Regions from separate parts of the Streptomyces sp. NPDC047081 genome, predicted to be linked through region 3. Evidence: riboswitches for the same ligand, from Rfam matches in the RefSeq annotation. Region 3 holds a riboswitch; each other region holds the start of a gene.

Region 1 (7,600 bases), on a different contig from region 3:
AGACCTGCCGCAACTTCAAGCACGTCGGCTACTCCCTCGCCGCCACCGCCCACATCGCCGAGACCGCCTGGCACCAGGGCGTCGACCTGTACGGCGAGGTCAAGGACCGGCTGAAGGCCGCGCTCGACTTCCACGCCCGCTACCAGATGGGGGAGAACCCGCCGGCCTGGCTGTGCGGCGGCAAGGTCGACCGGAACATGGGCCCCGACCTGGAGGTGGCCCTCAACCACCTGGAGAACCGTCTCGACATGAAGGTCCCCTACGCCCACAAGCTCGCCGAGGAGACCCGCCCGGCCGGCACCGACGACCTCTTCGTCTCCTGGGAGACCCTGACCCACGCGAACAACCCCGGAGCGTGAAGACACTCAGGGAAGCCACTTGGGGAAAACACTCAGGGCCGGAATCCAGTGACTGGATTCCGGCCCTGAGCCTTGAGTAGCGGGGACAGGATTTGAACCTGCGACCTCTGGGTTATGAGCCCAGCGAGCTACCGAGCTGCTCCACCCCGCGTCGGTGTGTCACCAGCATACGCCATCCGCGGGACGCTCAGCACCACGGTTTACTTCCGCCCCTCCTCACCTGCGTCATTCGGTCGGCCCACACCACTCGCCGCCCGGCCCCGCTCCAGGAAGCCTGGACTTGTGGATCATGAGCGGCCGTACGCGAGCGCCGGCGGACGGCTGTCCCGGGACGCCGTCGCCTTCCTGCGTGTGCTGCCCGTGCTGCTGATCGCCGGGGGGATCCTGTACGACAGCCTCACCCCGAAGGACTTCACCGCCGCCCCCTTCTTCACGGCCGCCCCGCTCGTCGCAGCGCCCGTCCTCTCACTCGCCGCCACCGCGGTCACCGGTGCCATCGCCACCCTCGCCACCTACGGGGTCCACGTCCGCTTCGGCTGGGGGCCCGACGCCGACACGCTCACCGAGGCCGTCACCGTGGCCACGGTCGCCCTGCTCGCGGCCGGCATCAACCGGGTCGTGGCCCGCGGCGACGCGCGGCTCGCCTCCACCCGCGAGATCGCCGAGGCCGCCCAGCGCGCCGTACTGCCCGAACCCGCCGAGCGCATCGCCGGGTTCGACATCGCGGCACGCTACGAGGCGGCGCAGGCCGACGCGTTCATCGGCGGCGATCTGTACGCGGTGCAGGACACCCCGTACGGCGTCCGGCTCGTCGTCGGCGATGTGCGGGGCAAGGGGATGGGCGCGGTGGCCGCCGTCGCCGTCGTCATCGGGGCCTTCCGGGAGGCGGCCGAGCAGGAGGCGACCCTGGAGGCGGTCGCGGGGCGGCTGGAGCGGGCGCTGGCCCGCGAGGGCACCCGGCGCGCCGGGCTCGACGCCTTCGAGGGGTTCACCACCGCCGTACTCGCCGAACTCCCGCACGACGACGGGGTGTTGCGGATCGTCAACCGTGGCCACCCGCCCCCGCTGCTCCTGTGCCCCGACGGCACCGTACGCACCCTGCACCCGAGCGAGCCCGCGCTGCCGCTCGGCATGGGCGAGCTGGGCGCCTGGCCCGACCGCGCCGAGGAGACGAAGTTCCCCGGCGGAGCCACCCTGCTGCTTTACACGGACGGGCTGTCCGAGGCGCGCGACGGACAGGGCGAGTTCTACGACCCCGCGGCCCGGCTCGCCGGCCGGGTCTTCCGCGAACCCGGCGTACTGCTCGACACCCTCGCGCGCGGGGTGCGCCGGCACACCGGGGACGGCACCACGGACGACATGGCGCTGCTCGCCGTACGCAGGCCGTGACTCTCTGCATAACAACTGACATACCGTCAATGCCTGTGAAGATCCTGAGGGCGGGTCAACTCGCCCGTTTTTCGCCGTCCATGGGCCCTACGTCCAGCCAGGATTCGTTAATGATCAAGCCGAACAGCTTGGAAACGACCCCCCGGGTCTATTAACGTTCGATAACGCAGCGCGGTCGTCCCAGCCGTCACAAGAGGCGGCTCCGTGCGCACGCGCCGAATCCCGCAAGGGAACCGGGGAACCACCACCCTGGGGTGAATCGCGCGGAGACCGCCGTGGACCCACGGCAGGTTTACGCGCGTAGGAGACCTTCCTGCTCCGAACCCGTCAGCTAACCCGGTAGGCGAGAAGGAAGGAAAGGAGCACGCCCACGTGGCGTCCAACCCGCCTGCCCCGGCAGCCCCGTTCGTGCCGAGCACCGAGCCTTTCGGCTTCGCCGGCCCCCGCACCGAAGAGGGCCAGTGGGAGGAGTGGAACCCCACCGCGGACTCCATCGCTCCGGTACGCGGCCGGCACCGTGTCGCCAAGCAGCGCGGCGGGGGACTCGCCCGCAGCTCCACGGTTCTCGGCGTCGGCGTCATAGCCGCCGTCGGCGCGGGCGGCATGGCCAGCGCCAACACCGGGAAGCCGCCGGTCTCCATCTCCATGCCCGATCTGCCCTCCGTCGGCGCCGTGTTCGGCGGCTCCTCCGAGGCACCCAAGGGCTCCGCGACCGCGCTCAGCTCCGTCGGCGTGACCACCGAGGACACCACGCAGGGCGCCCGGGACGCGGGCGAGGCGCTGCGCGACCGGATCATGGCGCAGGCCGAGTCGCAGCAGGTCCAGGTCGACAGCAAGGCCCAGTCCGCCACCGAGGCGGCGCTCGCCAGGCAGATCGACGACGCGGCCGCCAAGGCCGAGCAGGACGCGGCGGCCAAGGCCAAGGCCGCCAAGGCGAAGGCGGAGGCGGCGGCCGAGAAGGCGGCCGAGGCCGCGAAGCTCGCCGAGCTGGCCAAGCAGTACAAGCTGCCGGTCGTGTCCTACACGATCACCGGCACCTTCGGACAGGCCGGCTCCATGTGGTCCTCCGGCTACCACACGGGCCTCGACTTCGCCGCCCCGACGGGCACGCTCATCAAGGCGATCCACTCCGGCACCGTCACGGAGGCCGGCTGGGCGGGGTCGTACGGCTACCGCACGATCATCACGCTCGACGACGGTACGGAGCTGTGGTTCTGCCACCAGTCGTCGATCAGCGTGAGCGTCGGGCAGAAGGTCGCCACGGGTGACGTCATCGGCCGCGTGGGCGCGACGGGCAACGTGACCGGGCCGCACCTGCACCTGGAGGTCCACCCGAACGGCCAGTCCGACGGCATCGACCCGATGACGTGGCTGCGCAGCAAGGGCCTGAACCCGTAACGCTCCGGTGTTGTTTACACGATGTTTGCGGGTGACCCGGAAGGCCGGGCTCCAGGGCGGGCGTTGACGCTGAACATGACTGCCACTCCTTCTCCTTCCCTGCGCAAGCTCGGCTCCTCCGACCTGGAGGTCTTCCCGCTCTGCCTCGGCGGCAACGTCTTCGGCTGGACCGCCGACGAGGCGACGTCCTTCGCCGTCCTGGACGCGTACGCGGCCGCGGGCGGCAACTTCGTGGACACCGCCGACGGCTACTCGGCCTGGGTGCCCGGCAACAAGGGCGGCGAGTCCGAGACGATCATCGGCAAGTGGGTCAAGGCCCGCGGCAACCGGTCCGACGTCGTCATCGCGACCAAGGTGAGCCAGCACCCGGAGTACCAGGGCCTGTCCGCGGCCAACATCAAGGCCGCCGCCGACGCGTCCCTGCGCCGCCTCGGCACCGACTACATCGACCTCTACTACACCCACTTCGACAAGCCCGAGGTGCCGGTCGAGGAGATCATCGGCGCGCTGGACGAGCTGGTGCGGGCGGGCAAGGTGCGCAACATCGCCGCGTCCAACATCTCGGCGGAGCGGCTGCGGGCGTCGCTGGAGTTCTCCGACCGCGAGGGCCTGGCCAAGTACGTGGCTCTCCAGCCGCACTACAACCTGGTCTCCCGCGACACGTACGAGGGCGACCTCCAGGACCTCGCCGCGCAGTACGGCCTCGCGGCGGTCCCGTACTACGCGCTGGCGGCGGGCTTCCTGACGGGCAAGTACCGCCCCGGTACGAAGGTGGACAGCGTGAGGGCGGCGGGCGCGTCGAAGCACGCGGACTCGGAACGGGGGCAGCGCGTCCTGACGGCCCTGGACGAAATCGCGGAAACCCGCGGGGTCCCGATCCCGACGGTGGCCCTGTCGTGGCTGGCAGCCCAGCCGACAGTAGCGTCCCCGATCGCATCGGCCCGCACGCTGGAGCAACTCCCGGCACTACTGGGGGTGGCGGACCTGACCCTGACGACTGCGGAACTCACACGACTGACGCAGGCGTCGGCCTGACGATCGACCGGACTCTTTTTCTGCCGGTCCTGATCCTCCGTCGGCTTCTTCTTTCCGCCGCAACGGCGTCCAGCCACGCCGGCGTTCCCCGGCGGTGCCGACCCCTCCGCAACCCCTACGACCGATACGGGTTGTACGAGGGATACGGCCCCGCCGGCCCCGTCGGATACCCGTAGCCGTACCCGTACGCCCCGTACACCGGCCAAGGCGGCGCAGCCACCGGCACAGGCGGCGCAGTCACCCGCGCCGCATAGTCCAGCGCCGGCCGAGCCACCTCCCGCCGCAGCCACAGCTCGTTCAGCAACTCCCGCTCCCGCAGGGCGAAATCCGCCCCGCCCCGCCCCCGCCGCCCCCGATGCCGCAGAAACGCCAGCGACGTCGCGTACGCCTCGTACTCCGTCACCGCCCGCCCCGCCGGCTTCCCGAAGTGGTGCACGGCATAGTCCCGGGCCAGCCGCCGCGCCCGCATCGACCCCAGCGCGAACGGCTCCGTCGGCGCCAGCCACCCGGCCACGGCATACGCGGGCAGCTCCTCCCGCACGGTCCGCAGCTCCCGCTGCCGCGTCCAGATCACCAGCCAGGTCAGCAGCCCGAACGCCGGCACCATGAACGCCGCGTACACCCCGAAGAACCCGAACTCCCCGAAGGACGAAGACCCGTTCCAGATCGCGTGCATGCCCATCGCCAGCAGCAGCCCGGCGAGCGGCACGAGCACGCGCCCCACGTGACGCCGGTCGGAGGCCATCGCAGCGGCGAGCCCGAAGCCGATCCCTGTGAGGACGGTGAAGAGGGGATGCGCGAAGGGCGACATGATCACGCGCACGAAGAAGGTCGCCGCGGTGACGGAGGCGATGCCGCGGTCGCCGGTGAGCTGGTCGGTCCCGAACGCGGTGCCGAGGTAGAGGATGTTCTCGGTGAACGCGAACCCCGTGGCGGTGACCCCGGCTATCACCACCCCGTCGACGATCCCGGTGAAGTCCCGTCTGCGGAACAGGAACACGAGCAGTACGGCCGCGGCCTTGGCGGACTCCTCGACGATCGGCGCTATGACCGTCGCGCCGAGCGTGTCCGCGCTGGACGGATCCGCCGTCGCCGTAGCTATCCATCTGGTCGCGAAACTGTTGGCGACGATCGCTATCAGCGCCGCCGCGCAGGCCCCCCAGGCGAAGGAGAACAGCAGGTTCCGCCAGGGACCGGGAGCGACCCGGTCGAGCCAGCGGAACGCGGCTATGAGCAGCGGTACGGGCAGTACGGCGAGGCCGAGCCCGACCAGGAACCCCTCGGTGCCGGTCTGTTGGCGCACCAGGGCGAGGATGACCAGCCCGGAGAGCGCCAGCAGGGTGCAGAGCGCGCCGTACCGCACCCACCTGCGCTGCCACCAGTGCACCCGCCCGAGCGCACCGCCGAGCGGACCGCCGGGCTGCGGCGGCCGGTTCGGGTACGGCGGGTACTGGGGACACGTGGCCACGGCATTGACCCTAACGAGCGAGGGCGCCGCCCGCGACGGTGCATCGGGCTGCCCGAGGGGCTTTCAGGCGCCTGTGGGGGGCTGGTTGTGATGCTGTACGCGACGGAAGAGCAGGTCGTTCACGACATGTCCTTTGTCCAGTCCCTGCCCCTCGAAACGGGTCAGCGGCCGGAACTGCGGACGCGGCGCAAAACCGCCGCCGGGCTGCGTGTTCTCGAAGTCCGGATGCGCGGTGAGCACTTCGAGCATCTGTTCGGCGTACGGCTCCCAGTCGGTCGCGCAGTGCACCAGGCCGCCGGGCCGGATGCGAGCCGCGGCCAGGTCCAGGAACTCGGGCTGGATGAGCCGGCGCTTGTGGTGCCGCTTCTTGGGCCAGGGGTCGGGGAAGTAGACGCGCAGGCCGTCGAGCGAGTCCGGCCGGAGCATCTCGCGCAGCAGGATGATGGCGTCCCCGTTGCCCACCCGGACGTTCGGTAGCCCGCTCTGGTCGGCGAGGTTGAGCAGATTGCCCTGTCCCGGCGTGTGTACGTCCACGGCGAGGATGTTGGTGTCAGGTTCGGCGGCGGCCATTTGCGCGGTCGCCTCGCCCATGCCGAACCCGATCTCCAGCACCACGGGGTTGGCGTTGCCGAAGAGCTCGCCGAGGTCGATGACCTGCTGCCCGTCGATGTCCAGCCCCCACTTGGGCCACAGCCGCTGCAACGCGTCCGCCTGCCCCGCGGTCACCCGACTCCGCCGCGGCTGAAAACTCCGGATCCGCCGCTCGAAGTGCGACCCCGCGGGATCGGCCTTGGGCCCGTCGGGGAACCGGGGCTCACCCTTGGCCCGGGTGTGCCGGACGGACACGCCGGGCGTGTGCGGATGCTGGGCACCGGGCTCGCCGGCTTGCCCGCCGGGGGCGTGATCGGCGGGCTGGGGAGCTTCGGGGGCGTTGAGGGAGTCAGACACAGTGAGTCGATTTTACGGGGGTGCAGTCAAGATCAGCCCAACACCGACGTCGGCCCACCCCTCACACCGCCCCCAGCATCGCCAACGCTCTCCCCGCCACCTCCCGCCCGATCGGCAGCGAGGCCGTCGCCGCGGGCGAAGGCGCGTTCAGCACATGCACAGCACGCGCCCCCTCCTTGATCAGGAAGTCGTCCACCAGCGTCCCGTCCCGCAGCACCGCCTGCGCCCGCACCCCCGCAGCCGTCGGCACCAGGTCCTCCACCGTCGCCGCCGGCAGCAGCCGCCGTACCGCCGTCGTGAACGCCGCCTTGGACACCGAGCGCCGCAGCTCACCGGCCCCGTACCGCCAGTGCCGCCGGGCTATCCGCCACGACCCCGGCCAGGCCAGCGTCGCACCGAGCTCCCGCGGCCGTACGACCGCCCAGCCGTACCCCTCACGGGCCAGCGCCGGCACCGCGTTCGGTCCGATGTGGACGCCGCCGTCGATCCCGCGTGTGAGGTGCACCCCGAGGAACGGGAACGCCGGATCCGGCACCGGATACACCAGGCCCCGCACCAGCTCGGGCCGCGCCAGCGAGTAGTACTCCCCGCGGAAGGGCACGATCCGCATCTCCGGGTCGTCCCCGGTCAGCCGGGCCACCTCGTCGCAGTGCAGCCCGGCGCAGTTCACCAGCACGCGCGCGCGTACGACGTCGCCGGTGGTCGTGCGGACGGCGACCCCGAGCTCCGGGCGCCGGTCGATCCGCTCGACCCGGGCCCCGTACCGGATCTCCGCGCCCGAGGCGTCCGCCAGCTGCCGGGCGACCCCGACGAAGTCGCAGATCCCGGTGGTCCCGACGTGTATCGCCGCGAGCCCGCGCACCTCCGGCTCGTACTCCGCGATCTGGGAGCCGCTCAGCTCCCGTACCGGAATGCCGTTCTCCCGGCCACGCTGCACCAGGCCGTGCAGCCGGGGCAGCTCGGAGCGCTCGGTGGCGACGATCAGCTTGCCGGTGACGGCGTG
Region 2 (7,600 bases), 250 kb from region 3:
CCTTCTGACTACGAGTACGGAATCAATCTTGGATTGGACTCAGTCCAGAGTAGTGACGTGCGTCACACACCCCAGGAGGCGGTACGAGGCTCAGCCGGCCCGGTGGACCACCGCGTCGCACATCTCCATGAGGGACAGCTTGGCGTCGCACTCCGGCAGCGGGGCCAGCGCGGCCCGCGCGTCCTCGGCGTACCGGACGGTGTCCCGGCGTGCCTGCTCCAGCGCGGGGTGCGCCCGCAGCCCGGCCAGGGCCTCGGCATGCCGCGCGTCGTCGGTGAGGTCGGAGTCCAGCAGCTCGCACAGCGCGATGTCCTCGGGCAGCCCGAGGCGCGCCGCCCGCTCGCGCAGCCGCAGCACCGGCAGCGTCGGGATGCCCTCGCGCAGGTCGGTGCCCGGCGTCTTGCCGGACTCGTGCGAGTCGGAGGCGATGTCCAGGACGTCGTCGGCGAGCTGGAAGGCGACCCCGAGCCGCTCGCCGTACTGCGTGAGCACGTCCACGACCGTCTCGTCGGCGCCCGACATCATCGCGCCGAACCGGCACGACACGGCCACCAGCGAGCCGGTCTTGCCGCCGAGCACGTCCAGGTAGTGGTCGACCGGGTCGCGGCCGTCCTGCGGGCCCGCCGTCTCCAGGATCTGGCCGGTGACCAGCCGTTCGAACGCCTCGGCCTGCACCCGTACCGCCTCGGGACCGAGGTCGGCCAGGATGTGCGAGGCGCGCGCGAAGAGGAAGTCGCCGGTGAGGACCGCGACCGAGTTGCCCCAGCGGGTGTTGGCGCTGTCGACCCCGCGGCGCACGGCAGCCTCGTCCATGACGTCGTCGTGGTACAGCGTCGCGAGGTGGGTCAGCTCCACGACCACGGCCGAGGGCACGACTCCGGGGGCGTACGGGTCCCCGAACTGGGCGGCGAGCATCACGAGGAGTGGACGGAACCGCTTTCCACCCGCGCGTACCAGGTGCTGGGCGGCCTCCGTGATGAAGGGGACCTCGCTCTTGGTGGCTTCGAGCAGTCCCTCCTCGACGGCCGCCAATCCGGCCTGGACATCGGCTTCCAGAGCCTGGTCCCGCACGCTCAGCCCGAACGGCCCGACGACGGTCACGAGGGGTCTCCTGTCTGCTGGTGTCTACTGGCGGTTACGCGGTTTGTCGATAGGTCGCTGCCATCACTCAAGTCAGCGTATCCGGTCACCTTTCGATCACCGATGCCGCCCACCCGTCCAGCACGGGCGGTATCGGATCACGCCCGGTATGTTTCTGATCACCTGATAACAACGGATATTTATCGACTTGAGCTGTCCACTTGCTCCACCTGGAGGGAAGCCGCCGCCCGTGTCCCGAACCGAAGTCGACGTCGAGCCCGGAAACCAGCCGCCCCCCGAGGACGATCACGCCTTCTTCGGCCAGCCCAGGGGTCTGCTCACCCTCTCGGGCCTGGAGGTCTGGGAACGCTTCTCGTTCCTGGGCATGCAGGCCATCCTGGTGCTCTACTTTGCCGACACCGTCGCCCACGGCGGCATGGGCATGGCGGCCGGCACCGCCGCCTCCGTCTCCGCGGCCTACGGCACCCTCGTCTACCTGGTCTCCGTCGCCGGCGGCTGGCTCGCCGACCGCATCCTCGGCTCGTACCGCGCGGTCCTGTGGGGCGGCATCCTGATCGCCTGCGGCCACTACGCGATGGCCGTGCCGACCCAGGCGATGACCTGGGTGGGCCTCGGGCTCATCAGCGCGGGCACGGGGCTGCTCAAGCCCAACGTCGCCACCATGGTCGGCAAGCTGTACCGGACCGACGACGAGCGCCGGGACGCGGGCTTCGCGCTGTACTACATGGCGATCAACATCGGCGCCTTCGCGGGCCCGCTGATCACCGGCTGGCTCGGCGACCACAAGGGCTGGCACTGGGGATTCTCGGCGGCCGCGATCGGCATGACGTTCGGGCTGGTCCAGTACGTCGCGGGCCGCCGTCACCTGGCCGGGCGCAAGCACACCGCGGAGTTCGCGCTCGCCCCGGACGCCATGCGCCGGGCGATCCGCCTGATCGTGGCCGGTGTGGCCGCCGTGGCCGTGCTCGCCGCCCTTCTGGCCGCCGCCGGCTGGCTGACCATGGGCCGCTTCGTCGACCTGCTCACCCTGATCTCCGTGATCGCCCCGGTGGTCTACTTCGCGGTGATGTTCGCGAGCCCCCGCGTCACCCCCGAGGAACGCGGCCGGCTGCGGCCGTACATCGTGCTCTTCCTCGCCTCCACGGTCTTCAACTTCATCCTCTTCCAGGCCTACTCGACGATGATGCTGCTGGCCGCCTCGAACGCCGAGTCGACCATCCTCGGCTTCGACTTCCCCGCCAGCTGGTACGCCTCCGCGCTGGGCGCCTTCGAGGTCGGCCTCGCGCCCGTGGTCGCCGCCCTGTGGGTGCGCATGGGCAGGCGCCAGCCGCACGCCTCCAACAAGATCGCGATCGGCGTCGTACTCGGCGGGCTGTCCTTCCTGCTGATGGTGCTGCCGACCTCGGGGCACGCGAACGACGACTACCTGATGTCGGCCTGGTGGATCGTGGGCTCGTACTTCCTGCTGGGCCTCGGCGACATCCTGCTGGAGACCTCCGGCATGTCGGCCACGACCAAACTCGCCCCGGCCGCCTTCTCCAGCCAGACCATGTCCCTCTGGTTCCTGTCCCTGGCCCTCGCCAACGGCATCCAGGCCCAGACCGTGAAGCTCTACGACGACGTCTCCAAGCCCGCCTACTTCGGCGTCAACGGCGCGATCGCGGTGGCCGCGGGCCTCGCGGTCATGGCCGCGGCGCCCTGGCTGCGCCGCACGATGCACCCGGTCCACTGAAGCCAACGGGGTCCCGCTCATGCACATCCGTACGTCCCTCCCCCACGACACGACCCACGAGGACCTCTGGATCCCCCTCCCGGACCAGACGCTGCTGTACGCGCGCGTGTGGCGCCCGCTGACCGACGAACCCGTACCGGCGCTCCTGGAGTACCTCCCGTACCGCCTGACCGACTGGACCGCGCCCCGCGACCACCAGCGCCACCCCTGGTACGCCGGCCACGGCTACGCCTCCGTCCGCGTCGACATCCGCGGGCACGGCAACAGCGAGGGCATGCCGGGCGACGAGTACTCGGCGACCGAGCTGGCCGACGGGGTCGCCGTCGTCAACTGGCTTGCGGAGCAGCCCTGGTGCAATGGGAAAGTCGGCATGTTCGGCATCTCCTGGGGCGGCTTCAACTCCCTCCAGATCGCGGCCCTCGCGCCCGAGCCGCTCAAGGCGATCGTCACGGTGTGCTCCACGGACGATCGCTATGACAACGACGTGCACTACATGGGAGGTTCCGTCCTCGCCGTCGACATGCACGCGTGGGCGGCGACCATGCTCGCCTTCGTCTCCCGCCCGCCCGACCCGCTGTACGTCGGCCCGGTCTGGCGGGACATGTGGCTCAAGCGCCTGGAGACGGTCGACCCGTTCATCCACACCTGGCTCGAACACCAGACCAGGGACGAATACTGGCGGCACGGCAGCGTCTGCGAGGACTACGGCGCCATCGAGGCCGCGGTCCTCGCGGTGGGCGGCTGGCACGACCCGTACCGGGACACGGTGCTGCGGCTGGTGGAACACCTCCCGGCCGATCGGGTACGGGGACTGATCGGGCCGTGGTCGCACCAGTACCCGGACCGGGGGCTGCCGCCGGGGCCCGCGATCGGGTTCCTCCAGGAGACGCTGCGGTGGTGGGACCAGCACCTCAAGGGCGCCGACACGGGTGTGATGCGCGAGCCGCTCCTGAGGGCGTACGTCAGCGACCCGCACCCTCCGGTCACGGTCTACGACACCCTCCCCGGCCGCTGGGTCGGCGAGCCCGCCTGGCCCTCGCCGAACGTCACGACGATCTCGTACGGCCTTCGGGGCGACCCCGTGCCGGTCCGCTCCCCCCAGCACACCGGCCTCGACGCCGGCCGCTTCTTCCCCTTCGGCAACGACGCCGACCTCCCGCCCGACCAGCGCGACGAGGACGCCCGCTCGGCCTGCTTCGACTTCGAGGTCGCCGAGGAGACCTGGGTGCTGGGGCGGCCCAGGGTCCGGCTGCGGCTGACCTCCCAGGCGCCACGTGGACAGGTCGTCGCCCGCCTGTGCGACGTCGCGCCGGACGGCTCCTCGACCCTCGTCACGCGCGGCGCGCTGAACCTCTCCGCGCGGCACGGGCGGGAAAAGGACGTCCCCTGGACACCCGGCGCCACCGAGGACGTCGAGTTCGAGCTGAACGGCATCGGGCACGCCTTCCCGCCCGGGCACCGGCTCCGTGTCGCCGTGTCCTCCGCGTACTGGCCGTGGATCTGGCCGCAGCCGGAGTCGGCGGCCGGGTTCACGCTGGACCCGGCGGGCAGCTCGCTGGAACTGCCCGCACGCGCGCGTGCGTCGGAGGAACCGGCGATCGCCTTCGAGGAGCCGGAGCAGTACGAGCCGCTCGGCGTCAACCACCCCGTCACGCTGGACGAACCGCGGCCCGAGCGGCTGGTCGTGCGGGACGTCGCCAGGGGTGAGTGGCGGCTGGAGGTCGACCCGCGGTACGGCGGCACGCGCGTGTACCCGGACGGTCTGGAGTTCACCGAGGACGCGCTGGAGACGTACACGATCCAGGAGGGCGATCCGCTGTCGGCCCGTACCCGTTCCGACTGGTCGATCCGGCTGCACCGCCCGGATCTGCCCTGGGAGACGACGATCCGTACGCGCTCCGAGATCACCTGTGACGCGGAGTCCTTTTTGACCTCCAATGAGGTTGTTTGCGCGGAGGGCGGCGAGGTCGTCTTCCACCGGACCTGGGAGAAGCGGATTCCACGGACGGCCGGTTGACGGTGAGTTGAGGGCATTGCCCGATTTGCGACTCTTGTGGATTGCAGTGAGTTGGCTCACGCCGGACCATGATCCGCATTCCGCCGCATTTCGGCCGATCCGCCTTTTCCGGTATGCCAGTTGAGGCTTGGCAGCCGCAAAGGATCAAGTGCCTCATATGACTCAGAGCAAGGTCAATAGGGGTGTTCTGTGAATCCGGCACTTGTTCCGGACATGTGCTCTCGCATACGTTCCCGGCCTGTCGGGCGGACGCCGAATCCTGCCACCGCCCGAGCCATCCACCGAGAACGTACGGGCAGGAGCGGGGGACCCAGGTAAGTCGCCGGGCCGGGGCGTCTTCGGACATTCCGGACCGGCTTTGGGGTGAAGTCGTGTCGCCTTGCGGCGGCGCGGCCGGGCATCTCCCGCCCGAACCCGACAGCTCACCTCGCAGGCGACGGAGAGGAACCCGTCATGTCTGCTGCCGCTCAGCACCGCCGCTCCAGAGGCTCCCGTCTCGCCCGCAAGCTCGCCGTCGTGAGCCTCGGCGCCACCGTCCTCGCCCTCCCGGTCATCGGCGCGACCAGCGCCTCCGCGGCCACCACCACGACCGTGACCGCCACCTCGCTGGGGTACGCCAACAACCTCGACGGCTGGATCCGCGCCTCCCTCCAGGTCATGGCGCAGCACGGCATCCCCGGCACGTACAACGGCATCTACCGCAACGTGATCCGCGAGTCCTCCGGCAACCCGTACGCCATCAACAACTGGGACTCCAACGCGCTCGCGGGCACCCCGTCGAAGGGCCTGCTCCAGGTCATCGACCCGACCTTCGCCGCGTACCACGTCTCGGGCACCTCGTACGACCCGTACGACCCGGTCGCCAACATCACCGCCGCCTGCAACTACGCGGCCCAGCGGTACGGCTCCATCGACAACGTGTGGGGCGCCTACTAGGAGGCGCCACCGGGCCCCGTCGCTACCGGGCCTGCGGGAACAGTCTTTCGAGGACGACGGCGATGCCGTCGTCCTCGTTCGACAGGGTGATCTCGTCGGCCACCGACTTGAGTTCGGGATGGGCGTTGGCCATCGCGACGCCGTGCGCGGCCCAGTCGAACATCGGGATGTCGTTGGGCATGTCCCCGAAGGCGATCGTCTGGTGCGGGCCCAGGCCCAGGTGTTCGGCGGCGAGCGCCAGGCCGGTCGCCTTGGTGATGCCGCATGGCTGGAGTTCGACGGTCCCAGGCCCCGACATGGTGACGGTGGCGAGGGAACCGACCACCGCGCGCGCGGTCGAGGCCAACTCGTCGTCGGACAGGTCGGGATGGCGCAGCAGCACCTTGCTGATGGGCTCGCACCACAGGTCGTCGCGGCGGCTGACCCGGACCGCCGGCAGGGTCGGGTGCGGCATCAGATAGCCGGGCTCGATGAGCGTGAGCCCGTCGACGCCGTCCTGGTCGACGGCCGCGTACACCTGGCCCACCTCGGCCTCGATCTTGCCGAGCGCGGTCTCGGCCAGCTCCCGGTCCAGGGTGACCGACCACAGCAGACGGTCCGCGCCGGCGTCGTACACCTGCGCGCCCTGCCCGCACACCGCGAGCCCGCTGCTGCCGAGGTCGTCGAGGAGCGGCCGCACTCTGGGGGCCGGCCGGCCCGTCACGACGAGGTGCCGGGCACCGGCCTCCGCCACCCGCGCGAGGGCGGCGAGGGACCGGTCGGACAGCGTGTCGTCGCCTCTGAGCAGCGTGCCGTCCAGGTCGGTGGCGACGAGTGCATATGCGGTGGGTGCGGCCATGATCAGAGAATACGGACAGGACGCCCAACGGACTCATCGCGAACCGGCCGACCGCCTTGTTCACCTGCGTATCTCAGTCAACTCCCGTACCTGTGTCTGCTCTTCGGGGCGGGCGGTGGCGTATGCCGTCGTCAGGCGTGAGCGGCCACCAGGTGCTTGGCCAGCCTCGGCGAGGCGAACTCCGTGCCGCACACGAACCGCATCACCGGGCCGTACGAGGACGCGGACGGCAGGCCGGTGAAGTACAGGCCGGGGACCGAGGAGACGTAACCGGCGCCGAGCTTGGGCGTGCCGCGGCTCACGGCGAGGCCGGTGCGCAGCTCGTGGCCGAGGAAGTCCATCGCCGCTATGTCGACGCGGTAGCCGGTGGCGGCGATGACGTGGTCCGCGGAGAGGGTCTCCGTGCGGCCGGCGTGGCTGCGGACCGTGAGCGTGGGGCTGCCGCCGTCCGCGTCCGTGCGGACGATCCGCTCGACCTCGCTGACCTGCACCTTGCCCTCGAAACGGTCGCGCAGCCACCAGGCGCCGAGCGGGCCGAGGACGCGGCGGACCAGGTAGTGGCGGGTCTCGGCGGGCAGGTAGCGGTACGGGTGCGGGTAGTAGCTCAGGGCCCACAGGGACCAGGCGCGGCCGAAGGGTGACTCGGGGCGCAGCTTCGGCTGCTTCCAGGGCGGTGCGCCGAAGGCGACCCGGCCGCGGCCGCGGGAGACCACCCGCACCTGGGCGCCCGCCTCCGCCGCGAGCGCCGCCGTCTCCAGCGCGGACTGGCCGGCGCCGACCACGATCAGGTCCTTGCCGGAGTAGCGCGTGAGGTCGTGGTGCTGGGAGCTGTGGGAGACCGGGCCCGTGGGGGTGGGTCCGTCCGCCGCGGCCGTGGCGAGTTCGGCCGGCAGATGGGCCAGGCCGGACAGGCCGGTGGCGACGACGACCGCGCGGGCGGTGAACAACTCCCCCGAGTCCAGCTTCAGTTCGAAGC
Region 3 (7,600 bases):
CCCGTACCTCGTCCGTATGACCCAGGACCTCTCCGAGGAGCGCCTGATGCGCATCCGCGCCCAGGAGCGCGCCGAGGTCGCCGCCCACGTCCACGACTCCGTGCTGCACACCCTGACGCTGATCCAGCGCAACGCGGAGAATGCGAACGAGGTGCGCCGCCTGGCCCGCGCCCAGGAGCGCGACCTGCGCACCTGGCTCTACAAACCGGAGGGCACCGGCAAGGACGAGGAGGACGAACCCGCCAACCTCGCCGACGCGGTGCGGCGCAATGCCGCGGAGGTGGAGGACAAGCACGGCGTCCCCATAGAGGTCGTCATAGTCGGCGACTGCCCGCTCGACGAGAGAATCGGCGCACAGATGCAGGCCGCGCGCGAGGCGATGGTGAACGCCGCCAAGTACGGTGGCGAGGGCGGCGCGGTGCAGGTCTACGCCGAAGTCGAGGGGAGGACGGTCTTCGTGTCGGTGCGGGACCGCGGCCCAGGCTTCGACCTCGACTCGATACCCGCCGACCGCATGGGCGTCAGAGAATCGATCATCGGCCGCATGGAGCGGCACGGCGGCACGGCGCGGCTGCGCGCGGTGCCGGACGGCGGCACGGAGGTCGAGCTGGAGATGGAGAGGGCGGAGAAGACGTCATGAGCGACCCGACCGAGGCGAACGCGGAGCCCGTGGAGCCGACCGCCGGCGGCGCCGGCGAGCGGCACGTGCGCGTGGTCCTCGTCGACGACCACCGCATGTTCCGTACGGGCGTACAGGCCGAGATCGGCCGCACCGAGGAGACCGGCGTCGAGGTCGTCGGCGAGGCGGCCGACGTCGACCAGGCGGTCACGGTCATCACCGCGACCCGCCCCGAGGTCGTCCTCCTCGACGTCCATCTGCCGGGCGGCGGCGGGGTCGAAGTGCTGCGCCGCTGCGCCGCGTTGATGGCCGACGCCGAGCAGCCCGTCCGCTTCCTCGCGCTGTCCGTGTCGGACGCGGCGGAGGACGTGATCGGCGTGATCCGCGGCGGTGCGCGCGGCTACGTCACCAAGACGATCACCGGCACCGACCTCGTCAACTCCATCTTCCGGGTCCAGGAGGGCGACGCGGTCTTCTCGCCCCGCCTGGCCGGCTTCGTCCTGGACGCCTTCGCCTCCACGGACGCCCCGCCGGTCGACGAGGACCTGGACCGCCTCACCCAGCGGGAGCGGGAGGTGCTGCGGCTCATCGCGCGCGGGTACGCGTACAAGGAGATCGCCAAGCAGCTGTTCATCTCGGTGAAGACGGTCGAGTCCCATGTCTCGGCGGTCCTGCGGAAGTTGCAGCTGTCGAACCGGCATGAGCTGACGCGGTGGGCGACGGCGCGACGGCTGGTCTGAGCGGTCGGTGATCGGGCGCCGGTCCTCGGCGCTCGCTCACACGACCCGCGTCGCCCCCGCGAACGGCATCTCGTCGATAGGGGCGATGCGGACCGGGGCCGAGGGGTTCGGGGCGTGGATCATCTTGCCGTTGCCGATGTAGATGCCGACGTGGCTGATGCCGGAGTAGAAGAACACCAGGTCGCCGGGGAGGAGTTCGGAGCGGGAGACGCGGTGGCCGGCGTCGATCTGGGCGTAGGTCGTGCGGGGGAGGGAGATGCCGGCGGAGCGGTAGGCGGCCAGGACGAGGCCCGAGCAGTCGAAGGCGTCGGGGCCGGTGGCGCCCCAGACGTAGGGGCTGCCGAGCTTGGAGTAGGCGTAGGAAACAGCGGCCGCGGCACGGGAGTTGGGCGCCTTGGCCGCCGTACCGGAAGGGGCCTCCAAGCCGACGCGGGCGCCGGAGGCGGACGAGCGTGACGCGCGGCCCGTCCCGCCCGCGCCCTCGCCCAGGCGGGCGCGCTCCTCGGCCGACAGCTGGGAGAGCAGCCGGCGGGCCGCGTCCAGTTTCCCGGTGATCGTCTTCTTCTCGCGCTTCAGCTCCGCCTGCCGGGACTTCAGCGAGGTCAGCTCCACGCGCGCGGCGCCGCGCAGCCGCTCGATCTCCCGCAGCTGCTTGCGGACGCTCGCGACGGCCGCGGCCTGCCGGGTGCTCGCCCGGTCGACGAACTCGGCGCCGGCGAGGTAGTGGTCGGGGTCGTCGGAGAGGGCGAGTTGGAGCGCCGGGTCGATGCCTCCGTCGCGGTACTGCGCCGCAGCGATCGAACCCAGCGCGTCCCGCGCCGAGTTGAGCCCGTCCGTCCTGCGCGCGGCCTCGTCGCGCAGGCCGGACAGCCGCCGTTCGGCCGCGTCCGCCTTCTCCTTCGCGCCGTTGTACTTCTCGGTGGCGGCCTCCGCCTCCTGGTACAGCTTGTCCACCTTCGCCTTGACCTGCGCCGGCGTCAGCTGGGGTGCGGCGTCGCCGGTCCCGTCGAAGGCCGTCGCGGTCGCCGCGCCCGCCAGCGCGATCGTGAAGGCGGTACGGGCCGTATGACCACCGATCGAACGCCGACCGGGCCTGCGATGCGCTGCCACGTGGACTGCACGTCCTTTCGTACGACCCCCGGGGGGACGGGGCGACTTACGCGTCCGGCGGCGGCCCGCACAGGGGGAGCGGGCCGCCGCCGGACCTTCTCGGCGGTGGTGATCGACTGCCGCCCCTGGCCCGGGCGGCGGTGGGGAGCCGGTCACCTGGTGGAGGACGCTAAACCCGGCTGTGTCGGCTTGGTAACGCAATGTGCGGAAGTGCCGCCGGTCGATCGGCGGGTGACTGTAAACGACCGTGATCCCGTTCCGGAGCCGTCGACTTCACGCAGTGGGCTGACCGATGTCGGGGTTCCGGGACACGTACGGGTGACGGGCTGCTACGGGCCGCATATATGCAAGATCCAATCGCGCCTGCCGGACGGGTCGCGGCGGGGCCGGTGTCGGACGCACCGTGCGCCCCTGTTTAAGCTCCGGCCTCATGGACGTACTCATCCATCTCTTCGTCGGCCTGCACATCGTCGGCATCGCCTCGCTCCTCGGCGGCTTCCTCACCCAGATGAAGGCGATGGGCCGCGGCGAGGCCCGTTTCGTCCCGGCGATGCTGCACGGCGCGCTGACGATGCTGGTCACCGGCGCGATCCTGGTCGGCCTCAACCAGGCCGACGACCAGCACGTCAACAACATCAAGATCGGCGTGAAGCTGGCCCTGCTGATCGTGATCCTCGGGCTGGTCTATGTGAAGCGGGACGACGAGAAGGTCGACAAGAGCCTGTTCGGGCTGGTCGGCGCGCTCACCACGGCGAACATCTTCATCGCGGTGCTGTGGACCTGAGGTCGGCGCGGGCCGCGACGACGGCCCCCGCGGCGACGGCGAGCCACGCCGCCACCGCGATCCACAGCAGCGCCCGACCCGGGCCTTCGAGCCAGGAGACGTCGAGGACGGCGGCGATGGACAGGGTCGCCGCCGCGGTCATCCCCATCGGGAAGACGGTGGACCAGCGCCGCACGTCGTAACGCAGCCGGGGCCGTGCGGCCTCCGCGACCAGCAGTACGGCGTACCAGGCGACGTCGAGCACGAGCAGCGCGAGGGTGACGGCGCGCAGGACGCCGCGGTCGTCGTCGTTCCACAGATACAGGCGCGCGCTGTCGGCGGCGATCAGCTTGGACCCGGCCAGCGCCGAGATGGCGAGCGCGCCGCCCGCGACCCAGTGGTCGCCGGCGCCTTCGAGGACCTGCCGCAGGTCGAAGCGGGCGAGGGCGAAGCCGTAGAGGACGAGACCGAGCCCGGACAGTACGAGCGCGGCGTGCGCCAGCCACGCCACCGCCTCCGCCCCGGCCAGCGCGGCCGCGAGCACGGCGAGGCCCTGTGTGGCCACGCAACACAGGAACACCGCGCCCGGCATGCGCCGACCCCAGTGGCGTACGACGTCCACGAGCAGCACGGGCCACAGCACGACTGCCAGCGCCAGCAGGGCCTCGGCGAGGGTCTGCCACCCGAGCGCGGAGAACCGCGTCCCGAGGACGGTGGTCGCCGCGACGGCCGTGAGCGCGGCGGGCGACCCGGCCTCGGCCCGCCACCGCTCGCGATCCCACGCCAGCCGCGCCACGAAGTCCGCCGCCAGGCCGAGCCAGGCCACGCAGGCGATCACCAGCGCGACCCGCGACACCACCTCGTCCCCCGTCAGCTGTAGCCCGACCGACACGATCCCGGTCGCCATCACAGCACCCCCGGCCGCCGGCGCACGCCGCGCCCACCAGGCACGGAACGAAACGGACGTATCGGCGGAGTGGGCAGCCATGCAGCCGATGCTAAGGAGCACACCAGGGGTTGCGGCCGGGGCACGCGCGCGTGCGCGAGGAAATTGGCGCGGGGCGCGCAGTGATGAGGCGGGGCGCGCAGTGATGAAGCGGGGCGCGCAAGGTTGATTCGCGCGCCCGCGCTCATTCATTGGCGCGCGCCCCCTGCCCAGCCTCACGCCAGTCGGGCGCGCCCCTGTCTCACGCCGGCCGCACCACGCTGTGGATGATCGACTCGCCGCCGTAGTAGATCGACTCCTCGCGGACGTACGCGCCGGGCTTGGGGGCGTGGATCATCATGCCGTTGCCTATGTAGATGCCGACGTGGCTGATGTCGTCGTAGAAGAAGATCAGGTCGCCGGGCTGGGCGTCGGCGAGGGAGACCGTGGTGCCGGCGTTCACCTGGTCGTAGGTGGTGCGGGGGAGGGAGACGCCGGCGGCCTTCCACGCGGCCTGGGTGAGGCCTGAGCAGTCGTAGGAGTCGGGGCCGGTCGCGCCCCAGACGTACGGCTTGCCGATCTGCGAGCGGGCGAAGGCGAGGGCCTTCGCGGCCTTGGTGGCGTACGAGGAGTCCGTGGACGTGCTTCCGCTCCCGGACGTGGACGAACCGCTCTGCTGGGCCGCCTGCTCCTCGGCCTTCTGCTCGGCCGCCTGCTGCTGCGCCAGCTCCGCGGCCTTGCGGGCGGCCTCCTCCTGCTTCTTCTTCTCGATCTCCGCGAGCCGCGCCTTCTCCTGCGCGGTCAGCTTCGACAGCAGCTCACGCGCGTCGGAGAGCTTCTTCTGGACGGTGGACTTGGCGGTCTGCAGGTCGTTCTGCGACTCGGTGAGCGACTGGAGGTTCTCGGAGGCCTCCTGGCGCTTCTTCATCGTCGCGGACTGCTCGCTGAAGTAGTCGTCGACCTCGCTCTTCTGGCGGGAGGTCAGCCGGCTCATCAGCTGTGTCTGGTCGAAGTAGTCCTGCGGGGAGTCGGCGAGCAGGAAGGTCGCCGTGTCCGGCGCGGCGGCGCCCGTGCGGTACTCGGCGGCGGCGAAGGAACCGAGCCGCTCCCGCTGTTCGTTGAGCTTCTGGGCGCGCTTGGCGACGTCGTCGAGGAGGCCGTCCACGCGCTTGCGCTGCTTGGAGGTCTTCTCCTTCGCCGCGTTGTACTTCTCGGTCGCCGACTCGGCCTGGCGGTACAGGTCGTCGACCTTCTTCTCGACCTCTTCGAGGGAGGGGTTCCCGTCGGCGGACGGGGCGGCGTTGGCCGTCTGGGAGAGCAGGGCCACGGAGGTGAGGGCGGCCGTGGCGAGAGCGGGGGTGCGTATGCCGGCTACGCGCGTACCCGCGGGGCGCGACTTGCGGTGCGACGCCAAGGGAGGCGACTCCTTCCATAATCCGCCTACCGAGTTAGCTGTCGGGTTCGGGCGGGTGGTTCGGAAGGGTTGCCCTACGGTCCTTGTCCCCCATGGGAGTTGGACCGATTCACCCCAAGGTCGGTGGGTCCCCGGCTCCGGCTGCGCGGCGGCGCCCCGGACTCGGCGGAGGCCGCACGGCCCGGCGAGGTTCGCCGGTGGGGGTCGTTCGGCCTGCTCGGAACGGTAGCCAACTCGTGTGGCCCGTGTGAAGGTTGATGTTCGATATGCCCGATACATTTTCGTGACCTTTGGTCAGCAGGGCGAGGGTGCTCACGTACTGTGACGGCGTGGTCCGGGAGCGTGTCGGCTTCGTCGGATCCCGCGATGTTCTCGGGGCGGCAGCGGGTTGTCAGTGGGGCGCCCTAGACTCGGAGAGCGATGAGCAGCCTCTTTGACGACAGCTTCCTGGCGGACCTCAAGGCACCCCGTGGCCACGAGGAGGAACCCCCACCGCCACCCGAGGACGATCACGGTCCGGAACCGGTTCCGGACGATCTGTTCGGCGGGAAGTTCGACGTGCCGCCGGACCGGGACACTTACTACCGTGACGGCGCCCCGCGGCCGGTGATCGACCCCGCCGCGCTGCTGGACGGGCTGAACGAGAACCAGCGCGCCGCCGTCGTGCACGCGGGCACGCCCCTGCTCATCGTGGCCGGCGCCGGCTCCGGCAAGACCCGTGTGCTCACGCACCGCATCGCGCACCTCCTCGCCGAGCGGAACGTGCACCCGGGCCAGATCCTCGCGATCACCTTCACCAACAAGGCCGCCGGCGAGATGAAGGAGCGCGTCGAGCAGCTCGTCGGCCCGCGCGCCAACGCGATGTGGGTGATGACCTTCCACAGCGCGTGCGTGCGGATCCTGCGCAGGGAGAGCAAGAAGCTCGGCTTCACGTCCTCCTTCTCGATCTACGACGCCGCCGACAGCAAGCGGCTGATGGCCCTGGTCTGCCGCGACCTGGACCTCGACCCCAAGCGGTATCCGCCCAAGTCCTTCAGCGCCAAGATCAGCAACCTGAAGAACGAGCTGATCGACGAGGAGGACTTCGCCGCCCAGGCCGCCGACGGCTTCGAGAAGACCCTCGCCCAGGCTTACGCGATGTACCAGTCGCGGCTGCGCGAGGCGAACGCCCTCGACTTCGACGACCTGATCATGACGACGGTCAACCTCCTGCGCGCCTTCCCGGACGTCGCCGAGCACTACCGCCGCCGCTTCCGCCACGTCATGGTCGACGAGTACCAGGACACCAACCACGCCCAGTACGCGCTCGTGCGCGAGCTGGTGGGGACCAGCGAGCACCCCGTCGACGTCCCGCCGAACGAGTACGACCTCCCGCCCGCCGAGCTGTGTGTCGTGGGTGACGCCGACCAGTCGATCTACGCCTTCCGCGGCGCGACGATCCGCAACATCCTCCAGTTCGAGGAGGACTACCCGAACGCGACGACGATCCTCCTGGAGCAGAACTACCGCTCCACGCAGACGATCCTCTCCGCCGCCAACGCGGTCATCGAGCGCAACGAGTCCCGCCGCCCCAAGAACCTGTGGACCAACGCGGGCGCGGGCGCGCGCATCACCGGCTATGTCGCCGACACCGAGCACGACGAGGCCCAGTTCGTCGCCGAGGAGATAGACCGCCTCACGGACTCGGGGGACGCGAAGGCCGGCGACGTCGCCGTCTTCTACCGTACGAACGCCCAGTCCCGTGTCTTCGAAGAGGTCTTCATCCGCGTCGGCCTGCCCTACAAGGTCGTCGGCGGCGTCCGCTTCTACGAGCGCAAGGAGGTCCGGGACGTCCTGGCCTACCTGCGCGTGCTCGCCAACCCCGAGGACTCGGTGCCGCTGCGCCGGATCCTGAACGTCCCCAAGCGCGGCATCGGCGACCGCGCGGAGGCGATGATCGACGCCCTCTCCCAGCGCGAGAAGATCAGCTTCCCGCAGGCGCTGCGCCGCGTCGACGAGGCGTACGGCATGGCCGCGCGGTCGACGAACG
Region 4 (7,600 bases), on a different contig from region 3:
CCGGGACAGCAGGGCGATGCCGATGGCGCCGGACTGGGCGAACAGGCCGATGCGGCCGGGGCGCGGCATCTCGGGGGCGAGGGAGGCGTTGAGCCGTACGTCCGCCGAGGTGTTGATGACCCCGAAGGCGTTCGGCCCGATGATCCGCATGCCGTACGTGCGCGCGTGCCGCACGAGTTCGCGCTGGCGCTCGCGGCCCTCGGGCCCGCTCTCGGCGTACCCGGCGGAGACGACGACCAGCCCCTGCACGCCGTGCTCGCCGCACTCGGTGACGACCTCGGGGACGTGTTCGGCGGGCACGGCGACGACCGCGAGGTCCACGTGCCTGTCGATGTCCCCGACGGAGCGGTGGGCGGGGATGCCGTCGAGCTCCTTGAGGTCTTCGGGGAAGGCCCTGTTCACGGCGTACAGCTCTCCCGTGAACCCGGCTTCCCTGATGTTGTCGAGGATGCTGCGGCCCACGCCCCCGGCCATGCGCCCGGTGCCGATCACGGCGACCGAGCCGGGCACGAGGAGCCGTCGTACCGACCGCGCCTCGGCGCGCTGCTCACGCGCGCGCTGGACGGCGAGCGAGCGGTCGGTGGGTTCGAGGTCGAACTCCAGGCGTACGACGCCGTCCTCGAAGCTGCGCTTCTGGGTGTAGCCGGCGTCCGTGAACACCTTGATCATCTTGGTGTTGGCCGGCAGTACCTCGGCGGCGAAGCGGCGGATGCCGCGCTCGCGGGCGACGGCGCCGATGTGTTCGAGGAGGGCGGAGGCGACGCCGCGGCCCTGGTGCGCGTCCTGGACGAGGAAGGCGACCTCGGCCTCGTCGGCGGGTGCGGACGCGGGCATCCCGTCGGCACCAATGCGGTCATAGCGTACGGTGGCGATGAACTCGCCGCCCACCGTGGCCGCGAGTCCCACCCGGTCCACAAAGTCGTGGTGCGTGAAGCGGTGGACGTCCTTTGCGGACAGACGCGGGTAGGGCGCGAAGAAGCGGTAGTACTTCGACTCGTCCGACACCTGCTCGTAGAAGCTGACCAGGCGCTCGGCGTCATCGACGGTGATGGGGCGGACGCGTGCGGTGCCGCCGTCGCGCAGCACCACGTCGGCTTCCCAGTGGGCGGGGTACTCGTGCCGGTCCGACGAGGTCTGCATGGGCCCCAGAGTACGGCTCGCGTCCGACAACGGCGCGAGGCAGTCTGTGGAGAACGACAGCAGAAGAGGGACAGGACGGAAGTCGGGCCGAGGCCGCGGTCCGACGCCCCCGATCCGGACGGGCGAAGGTCCGTTCCGGGCTTGCTTCATGTGTGGGAAACTGGTCTAGACAACCCTGAACACCGAAGGGCAGCATCACATGGCTGAGCGCCGCGTCAACGTCGGCTGGGCCGAGGGCCTCCACGCCCGCCCCGCTTCCATCTTCGTCCGGGCCGCCACGGCCGCAGGTATCCCGGTGACGATCGCCAAGGCCGACGGCAACCCCGTCAACGCGGCCTCCATGCTGGCCGTCCTGGGCCTGGGCGCCCAGGGTGGCGAGGAGATCGTCCTCGCCTCCGACGCCGAGGGTGCGGACGTCGCCCTCGACCGACTGGCCAAGCTGGTCTCCGAGGGTCTCGAGGAACTTCCCGAGACCGTCTGATCAGGGCATCACAGAAGGGCTCGTCCGAATTACCGGGCGAGCCCTTCGCATTTCCTGCACAGAGACCACGGAATTCCACTCGGGGGCAGCATGAATAAACCCCCGGGAATTCTCACTTCTTTGTATACGGCGCCTGTGTTAATGCCGCAGGCTCGGCATGTTTACGGGATGTTGCGAGTTCCTCACACGCTCGGCGCCGGTACCGAACCGCAGCCGGTGCGCCGCGCTGGAGCGCTCGGTGTGGAGGGTGGTGACGGCACGCGCGCGTTCGCTGTCGCCGCGCGCCACGGCGTCGACGATCGCGCCGTGCTCCGCCCAGGACTCCACGGGGTTGGCGGGCGCGTCCACGGCGTACATCCAGGCGATCTTGTGGCGCAGCTGGGTCAGCATCGAGGTCAGGGCGGGGCTGGCGGAGGCCTGGGCGAGCGTCTCGTGGAACCAGCCGCCCAGGGAGCGCAGATCCTCGCTGTTGCCCCTCCTGGCCCGCTCCTGGCCCAGTCTGACCAGGCCGCGCAGGACCTTGAGGTGGGCCTCGGTGCGGCGCTGGGCGGCCCGGGAGGCGCCGAGCGGCTCCAGGAGCATGCGCATCTCCAGCAGGTCGGCGGCCTCCTGCTCGTTCGGTTCGGCCACGCACGCGCCCGCGTGCCGGCGGGTCACCACGAAGCCCTCGGCCTCCAGGGTGCGCAGGGCCTCGCGGACGGGGACGCGCGAGACGCCGTAGCGGCGGGCCAGGAGTTCCTCGGTGAGGCGGCTCCCGCGCTCGTAGACACCGGCGACGATGTCGTCTCTGATCGCCGTGCATACCGAGTGCGCCGGAATACGCATGACCGACCTCCGTCTTAATCCCCGTGAAACGTCGCCGATTGACGTGTGTTCCGTGACTCTATTGCAATCGGCGGGAATTTCCGACGGGGGGCCGGAATCCATGGATATTTTTTGGACAGCAACCGGACGGAAACGGCGAAACCCCGGCTCGTGGAGCCGGGGTTCCGGAAGATCTCGCGGTCCGTCGTCAGACGTTCACGCCGTGCGAGCGCAGGTACGCGACGGGGTCGACGTCCGAGCCGTAGTCGGGGGTCGTACGGGCCTCGAAGTGCAGGTGCGGTCCGGTGACGTTGCCGGTCGCGCCGGAGAGGCCGATCTGCTGGCCCGGGGCGACCTTCTGGCCCACCGAGACACCGATGGACGACAGATGGCCGTACTGGGTGTACATGCCGTCGCTCATCTTGATCACGATGTTGTTGCCGTACGAGCCGCCCCACCCGGCCTCGACGACCGTGCCGGAGCCGACCGCGTGCACGGACGTACCACTGGCCGCGTGGAAGTCGATGCCTGTGTGGCTGCCGGAGGACCACAGAGAGCTGCTGGCCTTGTAGCCCGTGGAGACATAGGAGTTGGCGATCGGCGCCACGAAGGTGTTGAGGCGCTTGCGCTCGGCCTCGCGGGCGGCGCGCTGCTTGGCCTCGCGCTCCGCCTTGGCCTTGGCGACGGCCTTCTTGCGCGCGGCTTCGGCGGCGGCCTTCTTGCGGGCGGCCTCCTCGGCGGCCTGCTTCTGCGCGTCGGCCTGGGCGTCGATCTTGTCGGCTATGGAGTCGCCGATGGCGATGACGGGGTTGAGACCGGTCTGCTCGACGGTGCTCTCGACCGAGTTGTCGGCGGCGAGCGCGGGGGCCGCGAGGGTACCGATGACACCGGTGGTGGCGAGGGCTGCGACGCCGGCCGCCTGGACGGTGGAGCGCTTGAGCTTGCCGGGACGGCGGTGCTTCCCGGTGGCGCACATGAACGCCATGTACTGGCTGGTCCTTTCCTTCCTTCTCGCCTACCGGGTTAGCTGACGGGTTCGGAGCAGGAAGGTCTCCTACGGGCCCCCTCGCCGGAGCGCGGGCGTCCGATTCACCCCAGGGACTGCGTGGGTCCCCGGCTCCCCTGGCTCGCGCCGTACGGGGACTCGGCGATGACTGTCCGGTGCCGCGGATGCGGCGCGGTGCCTGACGGACAGCCCGGACGACGCTAAGCGGGGCGACTTTCAATCCCCAAACGGATCACGGTGTTTGTAGCGCATCCCACAGGGCAGACAGGCAACCTCCGCCCCAATTCGGACATAAGAGGGCCCTGGTGACGCATCAGTCACCAGGGCCCTCCACGCGCGCGTGCCGCTACTCGGCGGACACCACGGTCACTTCGCCGATGCCGAGCGCCTCCACGGGCGCCTTGATCTGCGCCGCGTCGCCGACGAGGACGGTCACCAGGCGGTCCACCGGGAACGCGCTCACGGCCGCCGCGGTGGCCTCCACGGTGCCGGTCGCGGCGAGCTGCCGGTACAGCGTGGCCTGGTAGTCGTCGGGCAGGTGCTGCTCTACCTGGTCGGCCAGCGTGCTCGCGACGGCCGCCGCGGTCTCGTACTTGAGCGGCGCGACTCCGACGAGGTTCTGTACGGCGACGTCCCGCTCCGCGTCGGTGAGGCCGCCCTCGGCGAGGGTGCGCAGCACCTTCCAGAGGTCGTCCAGCGCCGGGCCGGTGTTCGGGGTGTCGACGGAGCCGCTGATGGCGAGCATCGAGGCGCCGGTGCCGTCCGGGGCGGAGCGCAGCACCTGGCCGAACGCCCGCACACCGTAGGTGTAGCCCTTCTCCTCGCGCAGGACGCGGTCCAGGCGGGAGGTGAGGGTGCCGCCGAGGCAGTACGTGCCGAGCACCTGCGCGGGCCACACGCGGTCGTGCCGGTCGGCGCCGACGCGGCCGATGAGCAGCTGGGTCTGGACGGCGCCGGGACGGTCGACGATGAACACGCGGCCGGTGTCGTCGGCGGTGACCGGCGGCACCGGGCGGGGCTCGGCGGTGGAGCCCGTCCAGGTGCCCAGGGTCTCGCCGAGCAGTGCGTCCAGGTCGATGCCGGTGAGGTCGCCGACGACCACGGCGGTGGCGGTGGCGGGCCGGACATGGCGGTCGTAGAAGGCGCGTACGGCCGCCGCGTCGATCTTCTCGACGGTCTCCTCGGTGCCCTGGCGCGGGCGGGACATGCGCGAGGTCGCCGGGAACAGCTGCCGGGAGAGTTCCTTGGCGGCCCGCCGGGAGGGGTTGGCCAGCTCGTGCGGGATCTCGTCGAGGCGGTTGCGGACCAGCCGCTCGACCTCGCTGTCGGCGAACGCGGGCGCCCTGAGGGCGTCGGCGAGCAGGCCGAGCGCCTTGGCCAGGCGGGAGGCCGGCACCTCCAGGCTGAGGCGGACGCCGGGGTGGTCGGCGTGCGCGTCGAGGGTGGCGCCGCAGCGCTCCAGCTCGGCGGCGAAGTCCTCCGCGGAGTGCTTGTCGGTGCCCTCGGAGAAGGCGCGCGCCATGATCGTGGCGACGCCTTCGAAGTCGGCCGGCTCGGCCTCCAGGGGCGCGTCCAGGAGGACCTCGACGGCGACGACCTGCTGGCCGGGGCGGTGGCAGCGCAGGACGGTCAGGCCGTTGCCGAGCGCCCCGCGCGTGGGCGCGGGGAACGCCCACGGCTTGGCCTCGCCCGCCTGGGGCTGCGGGTGGAACTGCATCGTGGCGAGCTCGGTCACTTGGCCGCCTCCTCGTTCTTGTCGCCGGCTTCGACCGTGGCCTCGGCCTCGGGGTCTTCGGGGGGATCCGCGTCCTCGGCGACCTCTCCGGTGACGGGTTCGTAGACGAGCACCGCGCGGTTGTCGGGCCGCAGGCGGGCCTTGGCGACCTCCTGGACCTCCTGCGGCGTCACCTCCAGGACGCGCTGCACCGCGGTCAGGGCGAGCTGCGGGTCGCCGAACAGGACGGCGAACCGGCACAGTTCGTCGGCGCGGCCGGCGACCGTGCCGAGCCGGTCGAGCCACTCGCGCTCCAACTGGGCCTGGGCGCGCTCCATTTCCTCGGCCGTGGGGCCCTCCTCGGCGAACCGGGCGAGCTCCTCGTCGATGGCGGCCTCGATGACTGGCACCTCGACGTCACCGGAGGTCTTCACGTCCAGCCAGCCCAGGGAGGGCGCTCCGGCCAGCCGCAGCAGGCCGAAGCCGGCCGCGACGGCCGTACGGTCGCGCCGCACCAGGCGGTTGTAGAGGCGGGAGGACTCGCCGCCACCGAGGACGGTCAGCGCCAGGTCGGCCGCGTCGCACGCGCGCGTGCCGTCGTGCGGGAGCCGGTAGGCGGCCATCAACGCGCGCGCGGGGACCTCCTCCTCGACGACCTCGCGCAGCTGCTCGCCGATGACCTCGGGCAGCGAGCCGTCGCGGGGCGCGGGCTTGCCGTCGTGCGAGGCGATGGAGCCGAAGTACTTCTCGACCCAGGCGAGGGTCTGCTCCGGGTCGATGTCGCCGACCACCGACAGGACGGCGTTGTTCGGCGCGTAGTACGTGCGGAAGAACGCGCGCGCGTCCTCCAGGGTCGCCGCGTCCAGGTCGGCCATCGAGCCGATCGGGGTGTGGTGGTAGGGGTGGCCCTCCGGGTAGGCGAGGGCGGTGAGCTTCTCGAACGCGGTGCCGTACGGGACGTTGTCGTAGCGCTGCCTGCGTTCGTTCTTCACCACATCCCGCTGGTTCTCCATGGACTCGTCGTCCAGGGCGGCCAGCAGGGAGCCCATGCGGTCGGCCTCCAGCCAGAGGGCGAGCTCCAGCTGGTGGGCGGGCATGGTCTCGAAGTAGTTGGTGCGCTCGAAGCTGGTCGTACCGTTGAGCGAGCCGCCGGCGCCCTGTACCAGCTCGAAGTGGCCGTTGCCCTTGACCTGGCCCGAGCCCTGGAACATCAGGTGCTCGAAGAGGTGAGCAAGGCCGGTACGTCCCTTGACTTCGTGCCGCGAGCCGACGTCGTACCAGAGGCACACCGCCGCGACCGGGGTCAGGTGGTCCTCGGAGAGCACCACGCGCAGCCCATTGGCCAGGCGGTGCTCGGTCGCTGTCAGGCCCCCGGTGCCTGCCTGGTCTGTGGCCGTGTGAGCCATGGGCATGTACGTCCCTTCGCCTCGCGGATGCGGTGGTTGAAACCGCGGTTTTCCTGCCGGTCCTGCCACTGTATGCAAGCGTGCGCACCGTCGGCGAAGTTCCCGCGGGACGTACGCCCACAGCGGATCGCGTAGCCTGCGGGCACGTTGGACAGGAGGGCCCCTCGCCGGGTCCTCGTCCGTGTTGTCAGTGCCGCGGTCCACAATGGTTCGCGTCAGATCCCGTTCACGCTTCAGCAAGTAGTGAGCCGAAGGGGCGCGTCCCGAAGGCGAGCGACCAGAAAAGAGGAGCCGGCAGCGATGGCCCGCCGCAGCACGAAGACCCCGCCGCCCGACGACTCGTTCGAGGAGCGGATCCTCGACATCGACGTCGTCGACGAGATGCAGGGCTCCTTCCTCGAGTACGCGTACTCGGTCATCTACTCCCGCGCCCTGCCCGACGCCCGCGACGGACTCAAGCCGGTGCACCGGCGCATCGTCTACCAGATGAACGAGATGGGCCTGCGCCCCGAGCGCGGCTATGTGAAGTGCGCGCGCGTGGTCGGCGAGGTCATGGGTAAGTTGCACCCCCATGGCGACGCGTCGATCTACGACGCCCTGGTGCGCATGGCCCAGCCCTTCTCGATGCGCGTCCCGCTGGTCGACGGCCACGGCAACTTCGGCTCGCTGGGCAACGACGACCCGCCCGCCGCCATGCGGTACACCGAGTGCCGCCAGGCCCAGGCGACCAGCCTGATGACGGAGTCGATCGACGAGGACACGGTCGACTTCGCGCCCAACTACGACGGCCAGGAGCAGGAGCCGGTCGCCCTCCCGGCCGCCTTCCCGAACCTGCTGGTGAACGGCTCGTCGGGCATCGCGGTCGGCATGGCGACGAACATGCCCCCGCACAACCTCGGCGAGGTCATCGCGGCCGCCCGCCATCTGATCCGCTATCCGAACGCGGATCTGGAAACGCTGATGAAGTACGTCCCCGGCCCCGACCTGCCCACCGGCGGCCGTGTCGTCGGGCTCTCCGGCATCCGGGACGCGTACGAGACGGGCCGCGG

What was found. A riboswitch is a leader RNA that binds a small molecule or an ion and turns the genes downstream of it on or off. The one in region 3 is predicted to bind cyclic di-AMP.
Region 1: another riboswitch for cyclic di-AMP. It lies ahead of ABZ848_RS24665 (M23 family metallopeptidase); the one in region 3 lies ahead of ABZ848_RS12920 (NlpC/P60 family protein).
Region 2: another riboswitch for cyclic di-AMP. It lies ahead of ABZ848_RS14160 (transglycosylase SLT domain-containing protein); the one in region 3 lies ahead of ABZ848_RS12920 (NlpC/P60 family protein).
Region 4: another riboswitch for cyclic di-AMP. It lies ahead of ABZ848_RS30325 (M23 family metallopeptidase); the one in region 3 lies ahead of ABZ848_RS12920 (NlpC/P60 family protein).

The regions. Positions count from the first base shown of each region.
Region 1 is NZ_JBEYUY010000012.1:269,452-277,051, forward strand. It holds gene ABZ848_RS24650 (alginate lyase family protein) at 1-359, shown strand, start outside; tRNA gene ABZ848_RS24655 (tRNA-Met) at 437-510, opposite strand; gene ABZ848_RS24660 (PP2C family protein-serine/threonine phosphatase) at 642-1,748, shown strand; cyclic di-AMP (ydaO/yuaA leader) riboswitch at 1,952-2,109, shown strand; gene ABZ848_RS24665 (M23 family metallopeptidase) at 2,121-3,146, shown strand; gene ABZ848_RS24670 (aldo/keto reductase) at 3,222-4,181, shown strand; gene ABZ848_RS24675 (PrsW family intramembrane metalloprotease) at 4,297-5,649, opposite strand; gene trmB (tRNA (guanosine(46)-N7)-methyltransferase TrmB) at 5,713-6,495, opposite strand; gene lhgO (L-2-hydroxyglutarate oxidase) at 6,659-7,600, opposite strand, start outside.
Region 2 is NZ_JBEYUY010000006.1:255,227-262,826, forward strand. It holds gene ABZ848_RS14145 (polyprenyl synthetase family protein) at 91-1,101, opposite strand; gene ABZ848_RS14150 (peptide MFS transporter) at 1,331-2,833, shown strand; gene ABZ848_RS14155 (CocE/NonD family hydrolase) at 2,853-4,850, shown strand; cyclic di-AMP (ydaO/yuaA leader) riboswitch at 5,107-5,299, shown strand; gene ABZ848_RS14160 (transglycosylase SLT domain-containing protein) at 5,304-5,786, shown strand; gene ABZ848_RS14165 (HAD family hydrolase) at 5,809-6,624, opposite strand; gene ABZ848_RS14170 (FAD-dependent oxidoreductase) at 6,756-7,600, opposite strand, start outside.
Region 3 is NZ_JBEYUY010000006.1:5,964-13,563, reverse strand. It holds gene ABZ848_RS12945 (PspC domain-containing protein) at 1-640, shown strand, start outside; gene ABZ848_RS12940 (response regulator transcription factor) at 637-1,359, shown strand; gene ABZ848_RS12935 (NlpC/P60 family protein) at 1,396-2,469, opposite strand; gene ABZ848_RS12930 (hypothetical protein) at 2,900-3,253, shown strand; gene ABZ848_RS12925 (tellurite resistance/C4-dicarboxylate transporter family protein) at 3,231-4,220, opposite strand; gene ABZ848_RS12920 (NlpC/P60 family protein) at 4,420-5,571, opposite strand; cyclic di-AMP (ydaO/yuaA leader) riboswitch at 5,579-5,749, opposite strand; gene pcrA (DNA helicase PcrA) at 5,992-7,600, shown strand, end outside.
Region 4 is NZ_JBEYUY010000018.1:64,489-72,088, forward strand. It holds gene ABZ848_RS30310 (GNAT family N-acetyltransferase) at 1-1,140, opposite strand, end outside; gene ABZ848_RS30315 (HPr family phosphocarrier protein) at 1,340-1,621, shown strand; gene ABZ848_RS30320 (GntR family transcriptional regulator) at 1,760-2,446, opposite strand; gene ABZ848_RS30325 (M23 family metallopeptidase) at 2,634-3,410, opposite strand; cyclic di-AMP (ydaO/yuaA leader) riboswitch at 3,424-3,585, opposite strand; gene ABZ848_RS30330 (pitrilysin family protein) at 3,778-5,166, opposite strand; gene ABZ848_RS30335 (pitrilysin family protein) at 5,163-6,557, opposite strand; gene ABZ848_RS30340 (DNA topoisomerase IV subunit A) at 6,852-7,600, shown strand, end outside.